Regions from separate parts of the Mycobacterium sp. NPDC006124 genome, predicted to be linked through region 2. Evidence: riboswitches for the same ligand, from Rfam matches in the RefSeq annotation. Region 2 holds a riboswitch; each other region holds the start of a gene.
What was found. A riboswitch is a leader RNA that binds a small molecule or an ion and turns the genes downstream of it on or off. The one in region 2 is predicted to bind thiamine pyrophosphate.
Positions count from the first base shown of each region.

Region 1: linked by a shared signal. The riboswitch ahead of thiO (glycine oxidase ThiO) and the one ahead of ABZ195_RS21615 (ECF transporter S component) in region 2 are both predicted to bind thiamine pyrophosphate.
Region 3: linked by a shared signal. The riboswitch ahead of thiC (phosphomethylpyrimidine synthase ThiC) and the one ahead of ABZ195_RS21615 (ECF transporter S component) in region 2 are both predicted to bind thiamine pyrophosphate.

Region 1 covers NZ_JBEXUA010000006.1:212,695-220,054, forward strand. The annotation lists gene ABZ195_RS14970 (hypothetical protein) at 1-276, opposite strand, end outside; gene ABZ195_RS14975 (thiazole synthase) at 316-1,071, opposite strand; gene thiS (sulfur carrier protein ThiS) at 1,064-1,261, opposite strand; gene thiO (glycine oxidase ThiO) at 1,258-2,280, opposite strand; TPP riboswitch at 2,269-2,379, opposite strand; gene thiE (thiamine phosphate synthase) at 2,422-3,099, shown strand; gene ABZ195_RS14995 (NUDIX hydrolase) at 3,083-3,580, opposite strand; gene glnX (protein kinase G-activating protein GlnX) at 3,713-5,032, shown strand; gene ABZ195_RS15005 (glutamate ABC transporter substrate-binding protein) at 5,059-6,036, shown strand; gene ABZ195_RS15010 (serine/threonine-protein kinase PknG) at 6,033-7,360, shown strand, end outside.
Region 2 covers NZ_JBEXUA010000012.1:556-7,915, reverse strand. The annotation lists gene ABZ195_RS21640 (ATP-dependent DNA ligase) at 1-1,044, opposite strand, end outside; gene ABZ195_RS21635 (hypothetical protein) at 1,263-1,526, opposite strand; gene ABZ195_RS21630 (hypothetical protein) at 1,667-2,233, opposite strand; gene ABZ195_RS21625 (energy-coupling factor transporter transmembrane component T) at 2,220-2,969, opposite strand; gene ABZ195_RS21620 (ATP-binding cassette domain-containing protein) at 2,999-4,489, opposite strand; gene ABZ195_RS21615 (ECF transporter S component) at 4,486-5,121, opposite strand; TPP riboswitch at 5,115-5,224, opposite strand; gene ABZ195_RS21610 (ATP-dependent DNA ligase) at 5,304-6,434, shown strand; gene ligD (non-homologous end-joining DNA ligase) at 6,437-7,360, shown strand, end outside.
Region 3 covers NZ_JBEXUA010000006.1:188,042-195,401, reverse strand. The annotation lists gene ABZ195_RS14870 (hypothetical protein) at 1-239, opposite strand, end outside; gene ABZ195_RS14865 (hypothetical protein) at 249-917, opposite strand; gene ABZ195_RS14860 (hypothetical protein) at 1,138-1,689, opposite strand; gene ABZ195_RS14855 (hypothetical protein) at 1,716-2,042, opposite strand; gene ABZ195_RS14850 (septum formation family protein) at 2,141-2,755, opposite strand; gene ABZ195_RS14845 (alpha/beta family hydrolase) at 2,755-3,390, opposite strand; gene thiD (bifunctional hydroxymethylpyrimidine kinase/phosphomethylpyrimidine kinase) at 3,380-4,225, opposite strand; gene thiC (phosphomethylpyrimidine synthase ThiC) at 4,222-5,823, opposite strand; TPP riboswitch at 5,815-5,926, opposite strand; gene ABZ195_RS14830 (MFS transporter) at 6,069-7,360, shown strand, end outside.

The DNA.
Region 1 (7,360 bases), on a different contig from region 2:
GCCTGCGGCGGCGCCGTCGACTGCCTCGTAGGCGTCGATGGCGGTCTCCATCTTGACGTTCATCTCCGCCTCCTCGGCGCGCAGTGCCTGCGACGCCGCGAGGTAGTCCGCCAGCGCCTTCTGGGCTGCCGCGCCGGTCTGCCCCTGCAGCGAACTCGTCAGGTCGCCCGCGATTTGGGCCACCCGCGCCTCGTGGGTGGCCCGCTCCTCTTCCAGGTGTTCGAACGTCCGTACCTCCCTGCGGAGTCGGTCGCCGTCCATCTCGAGCCGTGCCATGATTCCGATCCTGCCACGTTCGTCGAGGGCTCAGAAGCGCTACATCGCCGGACTCGACGCGTGAGCCCAGAACCGCTTCGGTATCCGACCGGCGCCTCGGGCCATCCTGCCGGCGGTCACCGCGGCGGCCATCGCGGCCGCCATCATCGGTGGGTCCGCGGCCCGCGTGACGGCCGTCGCCAAGAGCACGGCGTCGCAACCAAGTTCCATCGCCTGGGCGGCGTCACTCGCCGTGCCGATGCCGGCGTCGAGGATCACCGGCACGCCCGCGCGCTCGACGATCATCTCGATGTTGTGGGGATTGGCGATGCCCAGGCCCGTGCCGATCGGCGAACCCAGTGGCATCACCGCCGCGCAGCCGGCGTCCTCCAGGCGCCTCGCCAGTATCGGATCGTCGTTGGCGTAGGCCAGCACCACGAAGCCGTCGTCCACGAGTTGCTCTGCCGCCCTGATCAATTCGACCCCGTCGGGCAACAGGGTGCGATCGTCGGCCACCACCTCGAGCTTGACCCAGTTGGTTTCCAACGCCTCTCGCGCCAGTCGGGCCGTCAGCACCGCCTCGGCGGCCCCACGACACCCCGCCGTGTTGGGCAGTGGCGTGATGCGCAAGCGGGTCAGCAGATCGAGCACCCCGGTGCCGCCCTCGGCGTCGACCCGGCGGATCGCGACCGTCGTCAGCTCGGTGCCCGAGGCGACCAGCGCCTCCTCCAGCACCGCCAGATTGGCCGCGCCACCGGTGCCGAGGATGAGCCGCGACCCGAAGCTGCGGCCCGCGATGGTCAGCACGTCAGCCACCCTGCACCGCCGTCACCACGTCGACCCGGGCGCCGTCGGGAAGTCCCCGGCACCACTGCGACCGCGGCACCACCGCCCAGTCGACGGCCACCGCGATTCCCTTCTCGGACAGGCCCAGGCGCGCCAGCAGGTCCGTCACCGAGGCACCGTCGTCGATCTCGACGGACTCGTCGTTGACCACGATCCTCATGCGGACACTCCCACCGTCAACTCGGCCGAGATCGTCGCCGCGGTCCACGGCGCCAACAGGAAACCGGAACGGCCGTGGCCCGAGGCCACCAGAGTTCGGTCGTCGAGCCGCCCGACCAGTGGCAGGTTGTCCGGCGTCATCGGGCGCAGACCCGCCGCACACTCGGCGAGCTCGTACTCGGCGAGCGCGGGCACGACCTCGCACGCGTCGTCGAGGAGTTCGCGGACGCCGGCCACCGTCGGTGTGGTGTCGTGTCCGTGCTCGTACTGCGTCGCACCCACCACCACGCCGTCCGGCCGCGGCACCAGGTACACCTGCCTACCGTGCACTCTGGCCCGAATCACTCTCTTCGGCAACGGCATGCACCCGCGGCGCCAGCGCAGTCGCAGCACCTCACCCTTGACCGGCCGGATCGGCAGTCCGGGCCACAACGCCGGGGCGTCGACCCCGTTGGCGATTACCGCTACCTCGGCGTCGCGCACGTCGTCCAGGGACCGGACCGGACCCGCCCACGTGACTCCGACGGTCTCGCACCGATTCGCCAACGCGGCGACCAGCGCCCGGTTGTCGACCGCCAACTCGGCGCCGGCCACGAATCCGTGCCGGATGCCACGCGCGAGCAGCGGCTCCATCTCGCGGCAGTTCCTGGTGATCTCCACCGGATGTCCCTGGGCGGCAAGCCATTCGCCGATCATGGCGAGATCCTCGGCGTCGGCGCGGTCGATCGCGACCACCATCGACTCCCTGGCGGTGACGACCTCCGGGGGCAGCCCGTCCAGGAAGTCCTCGTGCCACATGCGCAGCGACGCGAGACCGATCTCCAGCAACCGTTCCTCACCGGGCCGGCCCTCGCCGAGCGGCGACACCATCCCGCCCGCCAGCCACGACGCACCGGGAGCCTCGGCCCGATGCACCCGCACGACCCAGCCGTCCACGGCCGCCCGTCTGGCGACCGCCAATCCGATGACGCCGCCTCCGATCACGGCAAGCGTTCTCCTGGCACCGTCGACGTGCACGATTCGTCCTTCCTACGCCGGCATTACCCGGATCAGGTGTGACGGTCAGGGTGATCGCACCCACTCTCAGCCCCCGGCATCGGGACTCCCGCGTCTCTAGCTCTCTCGTAGCCGAGGGTACCCACAGTCGCTACCGTTCGCGTCATGGCTCTCGACCGTCGTCGCCGTCTCGCGACCGCCCGGCTCTACCTCTGCACCGACGCCCGGCGCGAACGCGGCGACCTCGCGGAGTTCGCCGATGCCGCACTGGCGGGTGGCGTCGACGTCATCCAGCTTCGCGACAAGGGTTCGGCTGGTGAGCGGGAGTTCGGCCCGCTGGAGGCTCGCGGCGAACTCGCGGCGTTGGAGGTGCTCGCCGACGCGGCGCGGCGGCACGGGGCACTCTTCGCGGTCAACGACCGCGCCGACGTCGCGCGCGCCGCGTCGGCCGACGTGCTGCACCTCGGCCAGGACGACCTGCCGCTTCCGGTGGCCAGGGACGTCGTCGGCCCGGACGTCGTCATCGGGCGGTCCACCCACGACGCCGAGCAGGTCGGCATGGCCGCGGCCCGGGAGCCCGTCGACTACTTCTGCGTCGGCCCGTGCTGGCCCACGCCGACCAAGCCGGGACGACCGGCCCCGGGCCTCGAGCTGGTCCGCACGGCCGCCGACCTCTCCACTCAGATGCCGTGGTTCGCCATCGGCGGGTTGGACCTCGACCGGCTGCCCGACGTGCTCGCCGCGGGGGCGCGCCGCATCGTGGTGGTGCGGGCGATCACCGCCGCCGAGGACCCGACCGCGGCGGCCAGGGCACTGGTCGCCGGGCTCAGGTCTCGCGACTGACCTCCAGCGGCAACGACGCCGACTCGCTGCGCAGCCGCTCCCAGCTGGCAGCGAATCCGGGGTGCAGGGGCATGTCGGCCACCTCGTCCTCGGGCACCCAGCGCAACTCGGAGCTCTCCCGGTTCGGCACGGTCTGCAGGGGCTCAGGGGCGTCGGCGATGACCGTCGTGTAGGTCCAGGACACGCCCTTCGGCCGGAACGTGACGACCTCGCGCCGGACCACCAACTGGTCGGCGCTCAGGCCGGCCTCCTCCTGAGCCTCGCGGACGGCGGCCTGCTCGACGGTCTCGTGACTGTCGCGGGCGCCACCGGGCAGACCCCACGTGCCGCCCTGGTGACTCCACGGTGCGCGGTGCTGCAGCAGGACAGCGGCACGACCGTCGGGCCGCGGCGCCCGAAGCAGCAGTCCGGCAGCACCGTGCAGGCCCCAGAAGTGCGCGCCATCCGTCGAACTGACCCAGCCGTCACCGTCACCGCGCACGATCCCAGGATAGGGAAGGTCCGGCGGACATGGGTGTCGGCGTTTGTCCCGCGCGTCCCGCCCCCTGCTCTTAGAATTCCTTTACAGTTGAGGGGCCGGGAAAGCACACCGAAAGCAGAGGTCCACGCACAGGTGACCGTGGAGTTGGCGCATCCTTCCACCGAGCCCCTTGCGTCGCGCTCGCAGACCAGACCAGCACACCCGCGCTGGTGGTTCCTCTGGACCACCCCCGGCCGCATCCTGACCATCGGCGTCGTGCTCGCCGCCATGGTCATCGCGTGCGCGTTCGCGACGTCGACGACCATCAACAATCGCCAGCAGGCGCTGTCCAACGTGCTCGACCACACCGAACCGCTGGCGTTCGCAGCGGGCCAGCTCTACACCACGCTGTCGGTCGCCGACGCGGCTGCCGCGACCGCCTTCATCTCCGGCGCCGAGCCGCGGGCGGTGCGGCAGCGCTACGAGCAAGCCATCACCGACGCGTCGGTGGCGGTGACGCGGGCCTCCAGCGGCCTGACCGACGACGACATGGTCCGGCTCCTCGGCCGCGTCAACGCAGAACTCGCCGTCTACACCGGCCTGGTCGAGACCGCCCGCACCAACAACCGGGCGGGCAACCCCGTGGGGTCGTCCTACCTGTCGGAGGCCTCGTCTCTGATGCAGACGCAGATCCTTCCCGACGCGCAACGCCTCTACGAGGAGACCAGCAAGCAGGTCGACACCGAGACCACGGCCTCGACGCGCATCCCCGCCCCCGTCATCCTGGTGGTGCTCGCGACCTTGATGTTCGGCGCGTTCGCGAACCGATGGCTGGCCAGGCGCACCCGCCGGCGCGTCAACGTCGGCTTCGTCGCCGGCGGCGTCGCCGTGCTCGTCATGATCGTGTGGGTGGGCACCGCACTGGCGATCTCGACCGCCGACAGCCGCAGCGCCAAGAGCACCGCGGCAGAATCGCTGAAGACCGTCACCACCATGGCCATCACCGCCCAACAGGCGCGGGCCGACGAGACGCTGTCGTTGATCCGCCGCGGTGACGAGGGTGTCCGCAAGCAGTCGTACTACCAGCGCATCGACGCCATGCAGCAGCAACTCGCCGGCTACCTGGGTCGCAAGGATGCGATCGACAAGTCCGATCTGGCCGACGCCGAACAACTGCTGCGGCGGTGGCGCGCCGCCGACGACCGGATCAACGCCTACATCGCGGTGGGCAACTACCAAGCCGCCACCCAGGTGGCCCTCGGCACCGGCGAGGATGATTCGACCCCGGCGTTCGACAAGCTCGACGCGGCGCTGACCAAGGGCATCGGGGAGAGCCGCCAGCAGTTGCGCAACGACATCGTCAACGCGCGCCGGGTGCTGTCGGGGGCGACGGTCGGCGCGGCGGTGCTCAGCATCATCGCCGCGATCGCGGTGGCGTTGGGGCTGTGGCCGAGGTTGAGTGAGTACCGATGAGCGCTCGCGCGAAGAGCATGACTCCGATGAGGGCTCGACGGATCCTGGCGGTGGTGGCAGCGGTGGTGACGGTCGCCGGCTGCAGCCAGACCGCGCCCGTGGACGACGTGCCGAGCGTGACCCTCGCCCCTCCCACCCCCGCTGGCATGCAGGAGGCGCCGCCGCAGCCGGCAGTGCCACCCGACGCGCAGGAGGACAACCTGGCCTACGGCGGTTGCACGGCGAGCCTGCGACCGTTCAGCACCAAGGCCGAGGCCGACGAGGCCGTCATGAACATCCGCAACCGGGGCCGGCTCATCGTCGGCCTCGACATCGGCAGCAACCTGCTGAGCTTCCGCGATCCGATCACCGGTGAGATCACCGGTTTCGACGTGGACATCGCCGGCGAGGTCGCCAGGGACATCTTCGGTACGCCCTCGCAGGTGGAGTACCGCATCCTGTCCTCGGCCGACCGCATCACGGCGCTGCAGAACAACCAGGTCGACATCGTCGTCAAGACCATGAGCATCACCTGTGCGCGCAAGGAACTGGTGAACTTCTCCACCGAGTACCTGGCGGCCACCCAGCGCATCCTGGCGCCCCGGGACTCGCCGATCGCGCAGGCATCCGACCTCGGCGGTAAGCGGGTGTGCGCGGTGACCGGGACGACGTCGCTGCAACGGGTCCGGCAGATCAACCCCCCGCCGGTCATCGTCGAGGTGGTGACGTGGGCCGACTGCCTGGTCGCCCTGCAGCAGCGCCAGGTCGACGCCGTGAGCACCGACGACTCGATCCTCGCCGGACTGGTCAGCCAGGATCCGTACCTGCACATCGTCGGGCCGTCGATGGCCAAGGAGCCCTACGGCATCGGGGTCAACAAGGAGAACACCGGCCTGGTCCGGTTCGTCAACGGGACCCTGGAACGCATCCGACGCGACGGCACGTGGAACACGTTGTACCGCAAGTGGTTGACGGTGCTCGGCCCGGCGCCCTCGCCGCCCTCGCCGAGGTACGAATCCCAATGAGCGCACCGGAGGAACACGACGACGCCTATCCCGGCACTCAGCCCGCCGACGCGATGAGCTACGACTCTTTGGCCACTTTGCGGCCGATGGCCACCCAGGCCGTCTTCCGACCGAACTTCGACGACTCCGAGGGCTTCACGGTCGGCAGCGTCGAGACCGAACCGCACGAACAGACCACGATGCTGACGCGGCAGTGGTCCCCCATCCGGCGCCTCGGCGGCGGACTGGTCGAGGTGCCGCGCGTCCCGGAGCGGGATCCGCTGGAAGCGCTGATGACCAATCCGGTCGTCGCGGAGGTCAAGCGGTTCTGCTGGAACTGCGGCAAGCCGGTTGGTCGCTCCACCTCGGACGGCGGGGCGCTCTCGGAGGGCTGGTGCCCCCACTGCGGCAGCCCGTATTCGTTTCTGCCGCAGCTGAGTCCGGGTGACATGGTCGTCGACCAGTACGAGATCAAGGGCTGCATCGCCCACGGCGGTCTCGGCTGGATCTACCTGGCGTTCGACAAGAACGTCAACGACCGGCCGGTGGTGCTCAAGGGCTTGGTGCACTCAGGTGACGCCGAGGCGCAGTCCATTGCGATGGCCGAACGTCAGTTCCTCGCCGAGGTCACCCACCCGGGGATCGTGAAGATCTTCAACTTCGTCGAGCACGACGACAAGAACGGCGACCCCGTCGGCTACATCGTGATGGAATACGTCGGCGGCACGTCGCTCAAACAGGCCAAGGGGCACAAGCTTCCGGTCGCGCAGGCAATTGCCTACATGCTGGAGATCCTGCCCGCGCTCGGTTACCTGCATTCCGTGGGCCTGGTATACAACGACCTCAAGCCCGAGAACATCATGGTGACCGAGGAGCAGCTCAAGCTGATCGACCTCGGCGCGGTGTCGCGGCTGAACTCCTACGGATTCCTCTACGGCACACCGGGTTATCAGGCTCCCGAGATCGTCAAGACCGGGCCGACGATCGCCACCGACATCTACACCGTCGGCCGCACCCTGGCCGCGTTGACACTGGAGCTGCGCACCCGCAACGGTCGCTACGACGACGGATTGCCCGAGGGTGATCCCGTTCTGCTGAAGTACGATTCGTTCGGGCGTCTGCTGCAGCGGGCCATCGACCCCGACCCTAGGCGCCGGTTCGCCAGCGCCGAGGAGATGTCCGGTCAGCTCATCGGCGTGCTGCGCGAGGTGGTGGCCCAGGACACGGGCGTGCCGCGACCGGGTCTGTCGGCCGTGTTCAGCCCGTCGCGTTCGACGTTCGGCGTCGACCTGCTCGTCGCCCACACCGACGTCTACCTCGACGGCCAGGTGCACTCGGAGAAGCT
Region 2 (7,360 bases):
GCGCAAGTCGAAGGTCATCGGGACCTCGAGTTGGGAGTAGGTGCAGGAGCGCGGCTCACGGTCGGGTCGCCACCGATTGAACTGTGCGGTGTGACGAAATCTCTCGCCCTCCATGTGGTCGTAGCGAACCTCGACCACGCGTTCAGGCCGCAACGGCACGAAGGAGAGGTCCTTGCCTGCGCTCCACCGCGAACCGGCCGAACTCTGCTTCAGGGTGGGGTTGTCCGCGGCGTGTGCCGCCCAATTCCACGGATGATCGCTGAAGGTGGTCGTCAGCGGCTGCAGTTCGGTGAAGAGTTGGCGCCGCGTGGCCATCGGGAAGGCGCCGATCACGCCGACCGACGCCAGGGCGCCGTCGTCGCGATACAGCCCGAGCAGAAGCGAGCCGACGGCGTCGTCCCCGGACTTGTGCACACGGTAGCCGGCGACCACGCAGTCCGCGGTGCGCCGATGCTTGATCTTGTACATCACGCGTTTGTCCGGCTGATAGGTCACGGTGAGCGGCTTCGCGACGATGCCGTCGAGCCCCGCGCCCTCGAACTGCTCGAACCATCGCTCGGCGGTCACCGGATTCGTCGAGGCGGGGGTGACGTGGAAGGTGGGACCGCAGGCGGCCATGGCCTTGACCAAGGCGGCTCTGCGCTCCGCGAACGGCCGACCCGTGTAGTCGGTCTCGCCGAGCGCGAGCAGATCGAAGGCGATGAACGAGGCGGGCGTCCGTTCCGCGAGCAGGCGCACCCGGGATGCCGCGGGGTGCAGACGCAACTGGAGTGTCTCGAAGTCCAGACCGCGCTCGCCGGCGATGACGATCTCTCCGTCGATCACGCAGCGGCTCGGTAACTCGATCATCGCCGCCGACACCAGCTCCGGAAAGTAGCGCGTGAGGGGGCGCTCATTGCGGCTGCCCAACTCGACCTCGTCGCCATCGCGAAAGCAGATGGACCGGAACCCGTCCCACTTCGGCTCGTAGGACGCGTCGGGCGGGATCTCCGTCACCGACTTCGCCAGCATCGGCGACACCGGCGGCATCACGGGTAGCTGCATGACCTCATTGTTGCGCGCGGGAGGTGGCCGGGTTGAGTCGCACCGGCCGCGATGACAGTGCCGCACGGCTGCGGTCTACGTGAGTATGGAACCCGTGGACCTTCCCGTTTAGCTCCCCGTCGAACCGATGCTGGCCAAGGCGACGCCGTAGACCTTGGACTACGAGGACCAGCTCCTCGACGTCGGTCGAGGAGTCGGTCAGAAGATGGACCTCGGGCTCAGAGATCGAATTCGACGGGCTCGGTCCCCTCGGGCATGAGGCTTTTCCACAGATCGCTCGGGCTGCCGTTGGCGGCGGTACGGAACTCTTCCCAGTACCACTCGGAACCCAACAGCTGCTTGACGCGCGGAATGGCGATGCCGTCGGGCCCGGTGTAGTAGCGGACCTTCTCGTTCTTGCCGTCGGTGACCGCTTCGACGATCCCTCGTGCGGTGACCGAGGGCTTCGAACCACCGCCCTGCATCGCAAAGAATCGCTGCATTCCCGGTTGGTAGTCGGCAGGAACATCGAGAGCCTGGTCGATCTTGGTGAAGATGCGCGTGGCGTGAGCTCCCGGGAAGATTGCTTTCGCCGAGGCGGAGCATCGGCCGGACCGTCGGCAGGACGGGCAGCTTCACGCCGTCATTCTGGCACTGGGTCCCGCGCGGTCCAGACAGATCCGTCCGGTGCCTCCGTCACCACCCAGTCGGCGGCCGACCGCGGATCGTGACACGCGAGGTAGACCTCCTCCTGGGCGGCCCACCGGTCCCAGTGGGGCCGATAGGTGTCACCGTCGCGCAGCAGTGCGCGCTGCTTGCGCTCAACGTCGGGTGTCTCGACCCAGATGCCCACGTCGGCCAGTGCGCGGCTCCGCGCGTCGAGCGCGCCGACGCCCTCGACGATCAACCGCTGGTCGGGGTCGACGGTGTGCCAGCGGCCCGGGACGTCGCGCACCCAGTTCCAACTGCGCCAGCGGCCGGGCAGGCCCTCGTGGCGGGGAGCCAGCAGTTCGTTCCTGACGTGCTCGACGGCCCAGGCCAGCCCGTCCCACCCGGGGTAGACGTCGTCCAGCCGCAGGATCTGGCTGCCGTCCCACCGCCGCCGCAGATCCTTGGCCAACGTGGTCTTGCCCGAGCCGGACCGGCCGTCGACGAGGACCGTCCGCGCCCCGGACTCGGTCAACCCGCGGGCGACGTCATCGAGTGGCAATGAGGTTCCAATGCCCCGTGCCGACCGACGTCGCGATCGCCACCGCGACGATGGCGAAGCCCGCGGCGATCAACGCGACCTCCCGCCGTCCGAACGGCGACGGCCGAGCCCAGGTGCGCGTCGGATGCGCGCCGAAACCCCGTGCCTCCATCGCCGTGGCCAACGTCGACCCGCGACGGATCGCAGAGACCAGCAGTGCGAAGGCTTGGCCCGCAACACGTCTCACGCGTGCCTGGTCGGCAACCCCGCGGGCCCGTCGTGCATACCCGAGGTAGCGCCAGTCCTCGCCGAGCAACCCCACCAGGCGGACGCCGGCCAGGGCGCCGAGCACGAAGCGTGCGGGAAGTCGTAGCACCTGCCCCAGACCGTCGGCGAGTTCGGTCGGTTCGGTGCCGACGAACAGCAGCACCGACGGCAGGGCGATGGCCAGCACCCGCAGAAAGGTGGCCACCGCCAACGTGATCGAGCCGTCGCTCACGTTGACGAGAAGGAAGTGCCAGTGCACCACGCCCCGTGACTCGCCGTAGAGCAAAATGGTCACCGCCGTCAGTGCGGCCGCCACCGCCACCATCGCCGAACGGACGAGCATGGTGCGCAACGGAACTCGCAACGCCAGCAGGAGAACGGCCTCCAGGACCAGGGCGGTCAGGGCCGACACCCAGTCGACGCTCAGCACCAACCCGACGGCGATCACCAAGGCGGCGGCGAGCTTCGCGACCGGGTTGACCGTCGCCAGGCGACCCGGGGCGACCTCGACGGCGGTGCTCAGCACGGGACGTCCGACGCGGTCTCCGCGTGCCACGCCCCCAGCTCGACCCGTTGGTCGGCCAGTAGGCGGGCGAAGTCCAGGTCGTGGGTGACCGCCACGACGGCGGTTCCGTCGTCGGCGATCTCGGCGAGCAGCCGCACCAGTTCTTCCCAGGTGTTGCGATCCTGACCGAAGGTTGGCTCGTCGAGGATGACCAGTTCCGGTGCGGTGGCCAGGACCGTGGCCACCGACAGTCGGCGCTGTTCTCCGCCGGAGAGCGTGTAGGGGTTCACCTCGGCGAGGTGGGTGAGGTGCAACCGGTCCAGCAGCGAATCGCAGACCTCGGCGACGGCGATCTCGTCCTTCTTCAGCGCGCGCGGTCCGAGCGCCAGCTCGTCGCGGACGGTGGCGGTGAGGAATTGGTGTTCGGGATTTTGGAACACGCTGCCGATGCGGGTGAGCAGTTCCCGGGACTTCCAGGCGACGGGGGACCGGCGTCGCGGCGTGGGAGCGAAGGCCTCTGCGGCGGTCAGCGTGCCACCCCGCGGCGGCAGCAGTCCGCCGAGCGTGAGCGCCAGCGCGGACTTTCCGGTTCCGTTCGGACCGGTGACGACCGTGACCGACCCACGGTCGACGTGGAATCCGAGATCGTGTGACCCCTCTCCGGCGCGGTAGCCCACCGACAGGTTGGCGGCCTCGAGCAGCGCCGCCCCCGGGGGGTGCCGGCGGACCAGAGCGGGAAGATCCTTCCCGGGCAGCCAGACGCCGGCCCGAGCGAGCAGGTCGTGCTCCCGAGCCAGGGTGTCCTCGGGCGGCCCGTCGGCCACCACCCGTCCGTCCTCGCCGAGGACGACCACGCGGTCGACCACGGGAAGCCACACCGCGGTGCGGTGTTCGACCACGACCAGCGTCGCACCGGTCGACTCGGCGGCGGCCGCGACGGCGTCGCGGACCTCGACCACCCCGGCCGGATCTAGGTTGGCGGTGGGCTCGTCGAGCAGGATGAGCCCGGGGTTCATCGCCAGCACCCCGGCCAGCGCCAGCCGCTGTTGCTGCCCACCCGAGAGTGCCGACGTCTCGCGGGACAGCGGAACGTCGAGACCGACGGCGGCCAGTGCCCGTCGGACCCGCGGCCAGATGGCCGGGCGTTCGACGTTGAAGTTCTCCATGCCGAACGCCACGTCGTCACCGACCCTCGAGAGGATCACCTGCGAGTCGGGGTTCTGCAGCACCATGCCGATGCGGCTTCGGCGCGTCGCCGGGGGTGCCCCGTCGACCAGGAGTCGGCCGGCCTCGTCACCGTCCTCGCCGCTGTCAAGCAGACCGGCAAGTCCGTGCAGCACAGTCGATTTGCCCGATCCGCTGGCCCCGAGCAGCAGCACCCGCTCGCCCGGTTCGATGGTCAGGTCCAGCCCCTTGCACGCCCACCGCCCGCGGCCGGCGTGCCGCCAATGCCAGCCCTGGGCGGACACCGAGACGCCGCCGCACGACGACGGCGGGACGTTCATCGGGGCAGGTCGGTCCGGGATCCCACTCTGCCGGCCGGAAAGCGGGACAGTGCACCGGTCTTCGCCAGACCGCGCACGACGAACCAGGACAGAGCGCCGGCAAGGACTGCGCCCGAGACGATCGCGGCGACGACGTAGATCGCCGAGAACGCGGCGGCCGAACCGGGATACCAGAGGGTCAGGTCGTTGATCGCGAGAGCGAGGCCCGCGACCGCTCCGGACAACACGGCGACCGGCAGATTCCATCGGCGATAGAGGAACACGGCGAACACCAACTCGGCCCCGAGTCCCTGCACCAACCCCGACTCCAGGGTCAGCACGCCCCACTGGTTGCCGACGAGCGCCGAGACGGTGGCGGCGACCAACTCGCCGTACAGCGCGGCGCCGGGCTTGCGGATCACCAGGGCGGTGAGCACCCCCGCGAACAGCCATCCGCCACCCACCAGCGCCTGGAGGCCGGGCAGCGCGGCGCCCAGCGGGGCGGCGATCGGATTCGACGCGACGTTCCACAGCACGAACACCAGTCCGGCCGCGACGGCCAGGACGCTGGCGACGACGATGTCCACGACACGCCAGCGATGGGGGCTGCGCGCGGTGCCGGTGGGCTGTTGGGAAACGGTCTCTGAACTCATCTGCTTTCACTCCCTACGCCGGCATGATCCGGTCAGGTTCGTACGGTCGACGGCGCCAGCCGTCCTCTCAGCGCACTTCGCGTGCACTCCCGTGTGGCTCTTCACGCTCAATCTAGCCCAGTGCTGGTCGGATGCGAAGTCGGTGCCGATGACATTGATTGGCCGGGGCGGTCTGCGTGTATATGAGAACCATGGACCTCCCCGTGATGCCGCCCGTCGAGCCGATGCTCGCCAAGGCGGCTGCCCAGGTGCCCATCGGGGCGAGCGGAGCGACGGGGAAGGCGGCAGGGGCGAGCGGAGCGACGGGGAAGGCGGCAGGGGCGACGGGGAAGGAAGCTGACGAGGGGACGTGGTCCTACGAGCCGAAGTGGGACGGCTTCCGGGCGCTGGCGTTCCGCGACGGCGACGAGGTGGTGCTGCAGTCGCGCAGCGGCAAGGAACTCGGCCGGTACTTTCCCGAGTTGCTCGACTCGCTGCGCGACGAACTCGCGCCCCGATGCGTGCTCGACGGCGAGGTCGTGGTGCCGCGGGAGTTCGCCGGCCGCGTCCGGCTGGACTGGGAGTCGTTGAGTCAGCGCATCCACCCGGCCGACAGTCGGATCACGATGTTGGCCGAACAGACGCCCGCGCACTTCATCGGCTTCGACGCGTTGGCCACCGGGGACCGGTCGCTGCTCGCCGAACCGTTCTCCGTTCGGCGCGAGGCGCTGCTCGACCTCGTGTCGGAGAAGACGTGGTGTCACGTCACCCGGACCACCCACGACCCCGAGCTCGGCACGCAGTGGCTCACCACGTTCGAGGGCGCGGGCCTCGACGGCGTGATCGCCAAGCGGCTCGACGGGCACTACCTGCCCGGCAAGCGAGACATGATCAAGGTCAAGCACAAGCGCGACGCCGACTGCGTCGCCATGGGGTACCGCATCCACAAGAGCGGGGAGGGCGTCGGGTCGGTGCTGCTTGGTCTGTACCGCGACGACGGCGAGCTGCAGATGGTCGGCGGCGCAGCCTCCTTCAGCGTCAAGGATCGCATCAAGATGCTGGCCGACCTCGAACCCCTGCGCGACGGCGACGTACGCGACGGCGATCCGAGCCGGTGGAACTCCGCCGCCGACAAGCGGTGGATCCCGGTGCGACCGGAGAAGGTCGCCGAGGTGGCCTATGACCAGATGGAGGGCAACGGCCACACCGACCGGCGGTTCCGCCACGCCGTCAAGTTCGTCCGCTGGCGTCCGGACCGAGAGCCGTCGAGCTGCACGTTCGGGCAGTTGGACGTACCGCTCAACTACGACCTGTCCGACGTATTGGAGGGCTAGGAATGGCGAGTCCCGCAACGGAAGTCGACGTCGACGGCGTAGCCGTCCGGCTCACCAGTCCGGACAAGGTGTACTTTCCCAAGCTGGGCGCCGGTGGCACCAAACGCGTCCTGTTCGACTACTACCTGGCCGTGGCCGGGCCAATGGTGGCGGCGCTGCGGGACCGACCCACTCATCTGCAGCGGTTCCCCGACGGGATCGACGGGGAGGAGATCTACCAGAAGCGAGTGCCCGCAAAGCATCCCGACTACCTACAAACCTGCCAGGTCACGTTTCCGTCGGGGCGCACCGCCGACGCGTTGAAGGTGACGCACCCGTCGGCGATCGCGTGGGCCGCGCAGATGGGCACCGTCACCTTCCACCCGTGGCAGGTCCGCTGTCCCGACGCCGAACACCCCGACGAACTTCGCGTCGACCTCGACCCCCAGCCAGGCACCGACTTCGACGACGCCGCCGAGATCGCCGTCGAGGTGCTCAAGCCCATCCTCGACGAACTCGGAATCGTCGGTTATCCGAAGACCTCTGGCGGTCGCGGCGTGCACGTCTTCATCCGGATCGAGCCGGACTGGGACTTCATCGCGGTGCGACGGGCGGGCATCGCCCTGGCCCGCGAAGTCGAGCGGCGCGCACCCGACCGGGTCACGACGTCGTGGTGGAAGGAGGAGCGGGGCACGCGGTTGTTCGTCGACTACAACCAGAACGCCCGGGACCGCACCTTCGCATCGGCCTACTCGGCGCGCCGCACCCAGATCGCCACGGTGTCGACGCCGCTGTCCTGGGCAGATCTCTCGACCGCCGATCCCGACGACTACACCATCGCCACGGTGCCGAAACTCATTGCCACACGCAAGGATCCGTGGGCCGAGATCGAATCGGTGGCACATTCGCTGGAGCCGTTGCTGGAGATGGTGGCCGCCGACGAGGAA
Region 3 (7,360 bases), on a different contig from region 2:
CCGATCAATGCACCGATGCTGACTGCCAGGCCAATTCGCCGGGCGCTGGTGCTGCGCGGCATGCGAAACAGCAGCAAACCGGCGATGGCAACCACGAGCGATACGGCAACAGTCGTCAGGGTGGCGTAGGGGGGTGGCGCAGATTCCGACAACGACGTCATGATCGGCAGACCTGCCCAGAAGGCCCCGCCAAACGCTGCACCCGCATAGATACTCACCAGCCAGTCTCTATGCGTCATTCCGGCAGCCTACTTTCGGGGGAGGACGATTGGGTCTGTGACGGGGATGGTCGGCGCGCTCCCCACGGGGCCGAGGTCTGTCGTGCCCAGAGGCGATATGACCAAGGGCGGCATGCCTCCGGCTGCGACCGGGCCGCGCGGAATGTCCGGTATACCGGCTGGCTCGCTCATCCCAGGAACAGTGGGGAACACATTGTTGAACTCGTAGGGCAATTGCAGATCGCCGATACCGCGTTCGGGAAACGTAAGAAGCGCTGGGTTGTCAACAAGTGGTGGCCTTTCCTGTAGCGCGGCCGTCGCCGCGCCGTCGGGGTCGTAGTGGTTGACTTCCCAAGCCGGGTAGTAGCCCGTTGTTCCCCCGACGCGAACGCCCCCGTCCGCGGTGGGCTCGTAGAAGAGATCGCCGTTCACGCTCGCGCCCACCAATTTCGTATTTTCACCAAGTACCGGGGTGAACGGGTCAGCGGCGTTGAATTTGACATGGACCTTTCCATTGCTTTCCTGCGCAACGCTGATATCAGGATGTCCAGTCATCACCGCGCCGTCGTCGAGTCTGATCGATGGATTCTGCCGCGCTACGACGATGCCATTTTCGTAGTCGATGAGAAACGTGACCCGCGACGTGTCAGGAAGCGCCTCAGGATCAAAACCCCGATCGTCGCCGGCATTGGTCAGCACGCCTGCGGGCGCAGTCTTCGTGTCAGTGAAAGCGTTAGTCTGAACGACGCCAGCGCCCGGTACCTTCCGGATTCTCCCGACCACGATGTTCGGAGCATGCCCACGAGTTAGCGGACCATAACTGTGCGCATCGAGTGCCGCAGCAGTACGCCAATCTGACGGGCTAGTTGGCTGTCGCCCGAACATCGCCTGAAATGCATTGCGCTGGTTGTGTTCACGCTCAGGGCCCCCCCAGATGCTCCGCAGGCCACGGATCGCGCACCGGCGGCGTACCTCCCGTCCCATAAGCGATGACACGCGCCAAATCCGAATCCACTGCCTCACCGGCCGTCAGTATCGTGCTGATCTCGCCGCGAAGACGCGCCACTTTCTGGGCCGTCTTGGCAATTGCATCGTCGGTCATGTAACTGGTATCGGGTGGGATTACAGAGTTGGTACTCATGTCGATGTCCATGACCGGCTCGCCGCCGACGGAGGCATGTGCATCGGACGTGAGTTCGTCGATCATCTGTGCGACTCGCAACGCTTCTTGGTGCGCCTGATTGGCACCAAGTGCGAGCGCGAGCGCTTCTAGACCGGATTCCTCGAATTTGGTCGCGGACCGCTTCATAGCGTCGCGGGCAGCATCGCCGGCACTGCCCTCCCACGAGGAATTGTCGATGATGGATTGAACGTTGGCGGCAGCTTCGCGACTGGTCTTCGCTCGCTGGGTCGCGGCGTCAGCGACTGATTTGATCTCAGGTGGCCACATGCGCAGCTCCGCCAATGTCATTGCCATACGCAGAGTGCTCTAAAGGTCTATTTTGCGCGAAGCACCCGTGTTGCTCCAGACGGCGGCAATGTGCGTGCTGCTGTCCGAATCAGTGGTCGTGTACCTAGCGACTGCAGCACGATGACCCTCGCGTGGCGAGCGAGTTCGGCTTGGTGCTCAGCTGTCTCAAGCTCCCACTGAGCAACTCGCTCCGCCAACGCTGCGGCTGACAATGATGCGCCGAAGCCGGGAACGGCCGATGCGATGTTGGCGTGAGCGACGGCATGGCCGTGGCCCAAGTCTGCAGCATGCATGTCCAGTCGCTCCGCGGCCATCCTGAGCTCATCGGTATTGACATGCAGTTTCTTGCCCATCGTCTGACACCTCCATCCTGGACTACATTACGTCCGAAATTTGGGATGACCCCGCACCAACTCTGCGTGCGTGAGGTGGTCCGTCGCCCGCCGGCCCGTCAGCCCTTCAGGGATCCGGTGCGCTTGTCCTCGGTGGTGGCGATGCAGACGATGGCCCGGTCGCCCTGGCCCCACGTCTCGGCGGTGGGATAGAGGACGAACACCCCGACCGAGGAGTCCTGCATCGCGTCGGGGGAGTAGGACTCCAGCTCGGCGGGGCACTTGTTCTGCCACTCGCTGATCGTGGCCTCGCCGGGGTAGGCGCCGTCGGGCATGGTCAGCACCGCATACGCCTCACCGGCGTGCGGCTGGCTGCAGTCGGTCTTGGGCACCATCTGGACCAACGCGGCGTCGGGGATCTCGGTGAGGCAGTCGCCCGCGGCCAGGTCGGTCGCGATGACCTTGTCCTTGGTCGCGATCACGAAGAACACCGCCGCACCCACCAGGCATGCGACGAGGACGAACGCGCCCACCGACAACCCGATGATCAGGCCCTTGCGCGACTTCTTCGGCGGCGGAGCCGGGTACGGGTAACCCGCCGGCGGCTGACCGTACTGTCCCGGCTGGCCGTAGGGGCCCTGCTGATACGGCAGGGGCGGTGGTGGGGGCGGGTACTGAGCCCCGGGCTGCTGGTACGCGGGCGGCTGATTCGGGTCTCCCGACGGCCAGGTCATCACCGGAAGATAGCAGGGTCCGGGCCGCAATACCGGAGTGCCGCGTCGACGGCCAGGGCGGGCACGTCGAGTGTCTTGGAGCCGAGGTCGTGACGGGCGCCGGTCACCTCCACGAGCTCGGTGGGGCCGACGACCAGGGCCGCCGCCGACCGCAATTCGTCGACGGTGCCGAAGGGATCGGAGGTGCCGTGGGTGAAGACCGTCGGCACCGTGATGCGGGGAAGGTGTTCGGTGCGTGCACGTTCGGGCTTGCCCGGCGGATGCAACGGATAGGAGAACAGCGTGAGGACGTCGACCGCGAGGCCGTCGGCGACCGCCATGGACGTCATCCGGCCGCCGTAGGAATGACCGCCGGCGAGCACCGGGCCCGTCGTCAGCGACCGGGCCAGGGCGACCGCCTCGACGATGCCGGCCTGATCGGCGGTGGCCGAACCCGACGGCGGACCCTTGGGCCGGCGCCTGCGGTAGGGCAGGTCGTAACGCACCGCGAGCCAGCCGCGACGGGCCCACTCGTCGCACAGCTTCACCAGCATCGGTGACTCGCGGTTGCCGCCCGCCCCGTGGGTCAGCAGGACGATTCCGGTCGCGTCGCCGGCGGGCGCGTGCGCCGCGCCCGCAACGGCGTCAAACTCCATCGGCCAGCCGGAACAGCGGTGACACCGGACCGTGCCCGGCCCCCAACGGATATGCGCCGCACAGACATTCGGTGACCCACTCCTTGGCGAAGGCGACCGCCTCGGGCATCGAGAGGCCGTGGGCCAGTGCCGACGCCGTCGCCGACGCCAGCGTGTCCCCGGCACCGTGGTCGTGGACGGTGTCGATGCGCTCGGCGACGAACTCGTGGAACTCGGTGCCGTCGAACAGAAGGTCGGTGCTGCGCGACGACGAGCGCAGATGACCGCCCTTGACCAGCGACCATGCCGGGCCCATCGCGTGCAGGGCTCGGGCGGCGTCGCGCTGGGTGGCCCCGTCGACGACGTCGATGCCGGTGATCAGGCTGACCTCGTCGAGATTCGGGGTGACCAGCGCGGCCAGTGGGAAGAGCTGCTCGCGCATCGTCTCCAGCGCCATGGGGTGCAGCAGCGGGTCGCCGTGCATGGAGGCGCAGACCGGATCCACCACCAGCGGTGGCGCCAGGCCCTCGGCGGTCAGGTCGCGCCACGTGCCCGCGATGGCGTCGATGATCTCCGAGGACGCGAGCATGCCCGTCTTCGCGGCCTGGATGCCGACGTCCTCGGCGACGGCCCGGATCTGCCCGGCCACCACGTCGACCGGGATTTCGTGAAAGGCCCTGACGCCCAACGAGTTCTGCACGGTCACCGCGGCCACGGACACGCAGCCGTGCACGCCGAGGAGGGCGAAGGTCCGCACGTCGGACTGGATGCCCGCGCCGCCCCCGGAGTCGGAGCCGGCGATGGTCATCACACGCAGCGGTGTCTGACCCGGTGGGGCGAGCGGCAGGTAGTTCACGTGGTCAATGGTAGGTAGACGCGGTTCCCGCCCGCGGCGAACTCCCGGGACTTCTCGGCCATGCCATCTTCAGCCAGGTCCTTCTGATAGGCGTCGCGCACGTCGTGGCTGATGCGCATGGAGCAGAACTTGGGCCCGCACATGGAACAGAAGTGTGCGGTCTTGGCCGGTGCGGCGGGCATCGTCTCGTCGTGGAACTCCCGGGCGGTGTCCGGATCCAGCGACAGGGCGAACTGGTCCTGCCAGCGAAACTCGAAGCGCGCCTTGGACAGAGCGTCGTCACGCTGCTGCGCCCGGGGGTGGCCCTTGGCGAGATCGGCCGCGTGCGCGGCGATTCGGTAGGCGATGACGCCGTCCTTGACGTCCTCGCGGCCGGGCAGCCCGAGGTGCTCCTTGGGGGTGACGTAGCAGAGCATCGCCGTCCCGGCCTGCGCGATGATCGCCGCGCCGATCGCGGAGGTGATGTGGTCGTAGGCGGGCGCGATGTCGGTGGTGAGCGGGCCGAGGGTGTAGAACGGCGCTTCCTCGCACAGTTCTTCCTCGAGCCGGACGTTCTCGACGATCTTCTGCATCGGCACGTGGCCCGGGCCCTCGATCATCACCTGCACGCCGCGCGCCTTGGCGATCCTGGTCAGCTCCCCGAGAGTTCTGAGTTCCGCGAACTGCGCCTCGTCGTTGGCGTCGGCGATGGACCCTGGCCGCAGCCCGTCACCGAGGGAGAAGGTGACGTCGTAGCGGGCGAGGATGTCGCACAACTCGGCGAAGTGGGTGAAGAGGAACGACTCGGTGTGCCGGGCGAGCATCCACGCCGCCATGATCGACCCGCCGCGGCTGACGATGCCCGTCACGCGGTTCACCGTGAGCGGGATGTGGCGCAGCAGCACGCCGGCGTGCACGGTCATGTAGTCCACGCCCTGCTCGCACTGCTCGACGATGGTGTCGCGGTAGATCTCCCAGGTCAGGGCGGTCGGCTCGCCGTTCACCTTCTCCAGCGCCTGATACAGGGGCACCGTGCCCACCGGCACCGGGGAGTTGCGCAGAATCCATTCGCGGGTCGCGTGGATGTCGCGGCCGGTGGACAGATCCATGATGGTGTCGGCGCCCCAGCGGGTGGCCCAGACCATCTTCTCGACCTCCTCGGCGATGGACGACGTCACCGCGGAGTTGCCGATGTTGGCGTTGACCTTGACCCCGAACGCCTTGCCGATGATCATCGGCTCGCTCTCGGGATGGTTGTGGTTGGCCGGGATCACCGCGCGGCCCGCGGCCACCTCGTCACGAACCAGCTCGGCCCCGACGCCCTCGCGCTCGGCGATGAACGCCATCTCGGCGGTGATCTCGCCGGCGCGGGCGCGCTGCAACTGCGTGCCGCGGTCCCGCCTGATTCCCGGTCGCGCCGGCAGCCCGGCGGTGAGGTCGATCTCCGCGGTCGGGTCGGTGTACGGACCGGACGTGTCGTACAGGTCGAGGTGTTCGCCGTTGGTCAGATGCACCCGGCGCAGCGGCACCCGGCCGCCGTCGGGGAGTTCCCGGTAGACCTTCGTGCTCCCGGTGATGGGCCCGGTGGTGACGGAGACGGGGTTGGGCACAGCAGTCATCTCATAGCTCCCTACGCCGGCATTACCCGGTCAGGTTCATACGGTCGACGGCGCGCTAGCCGTCCTCTCAGCGCACTTGGCGTGCACTCCCGCGCGGACGAGGTCGAAGGTACCCCAGGATTCGGCGTCCGCGCGAGGGGGCCGAGGGAATAGGAATTGCCACGAGATAATTTGTATAGCTAACATATGCGTTTTGGGCAGCGCAGCCCCGCATGCTCCGATTGCCGAGACGTGAAGCGAAGCCGATGACGACCGAGATCGAGATGACGAAGACCGACGAAGCCCTCACCGACACCGCCACCCGCCGGCGGCGGATGGATCACGATCACCCGCACTACAAGTGGGTCGTGTTGTCCAACACCACGCTTGGGACGCTGCTGGCCACCATCAACGCCTCCATCGTGCTGATCTCACTGCCGGCGATCTTCCGCGGCATCGGGCTCAACCCGCTGGCCCCCGGCAACGTCAGCTACCTGCTGTGGATGCTGATGGGCTACCTGGTGGTGACGGCCGTGCTGGTGGTCCCGTTCGGACGCCTCGGCGACATGCTCGGCCGGGTGCGGATCTACAACTGGGGCTTCGTTGTGTTCACCGTCGCCGCGGTCGCGCTGTCGTTCGACCCGTTCCACCTTGGCGGCGGTGCACTCTGGCTGATCGGCTGGCGAGTGGTGCAGGGCGTCGGCGGCGCGATGCTGATGGCGTCGTCGTCGGCGATCCTCACCGACGCCTTCCCCGCCAATCAGCGAGGCATGGCCCTGGGGGTCAACATGGTCTCGGCCGTCGCCGGCTCGTTCCTGGGCCTGCTGATCGGTGGGTTCCTCTCCGAGTGGCACTGGAAGGCCATCTTCTGGGTCGGCGTGCCGATCGGCATCGCCGGCACGATCTGGAGCGTGCGATCGCTGCGCGAACTGGGCTCCCGCACGCCGGGCAAGTTGGACTGGCCCGGCGCGATCACCTTCGGTCTCGGGCTGACGGTGCTGCTGGCCGGCATCACCTACGGCATTCAGCCCTACGGCGACGCGACGACCGGCTGGACCAATCCAATGGTGCTGGGCGCCATCGGCATTGGCCTGCTGCTGTTGGTGGCGTTCTGTGTCATCGAACTGCAGGTCGAGTCGCCCATGGTCGACGTCCGGCTGTTCAAGTCGGCGTCGTTCGGGATGGGAAACCTCGCCGGGCTGATGTCGTCCATGGGTCGCGGCGGGCTGCAGTTCATGCTCATCATCTGGCTGCAGGGCATCTGGCTTCCGTTGCACGGCTACAGCTTCGAGTCGACGCCCCTGTGGGCGGGAATCTACCTGCTGCCCATCACCGTCGGCTTCCTGATCGCCGGGCCCGTCGCGGGATCCCTGTCCGACCGCTTCGGCGCGCGGCCCTTCACCGTCGGCGGCATGCTGCTGATGGCGGCCACCTTCATTGCGCTGGTGCTGATTCCCGTCAACTTCGACTACTGGATGTTCGCGCTCCTGGTGTTCCTCAACGGCCTTGGGGGCGGCATCTTCACCGCCCCCAACACCGCGGCCATCATGTCGAGCGT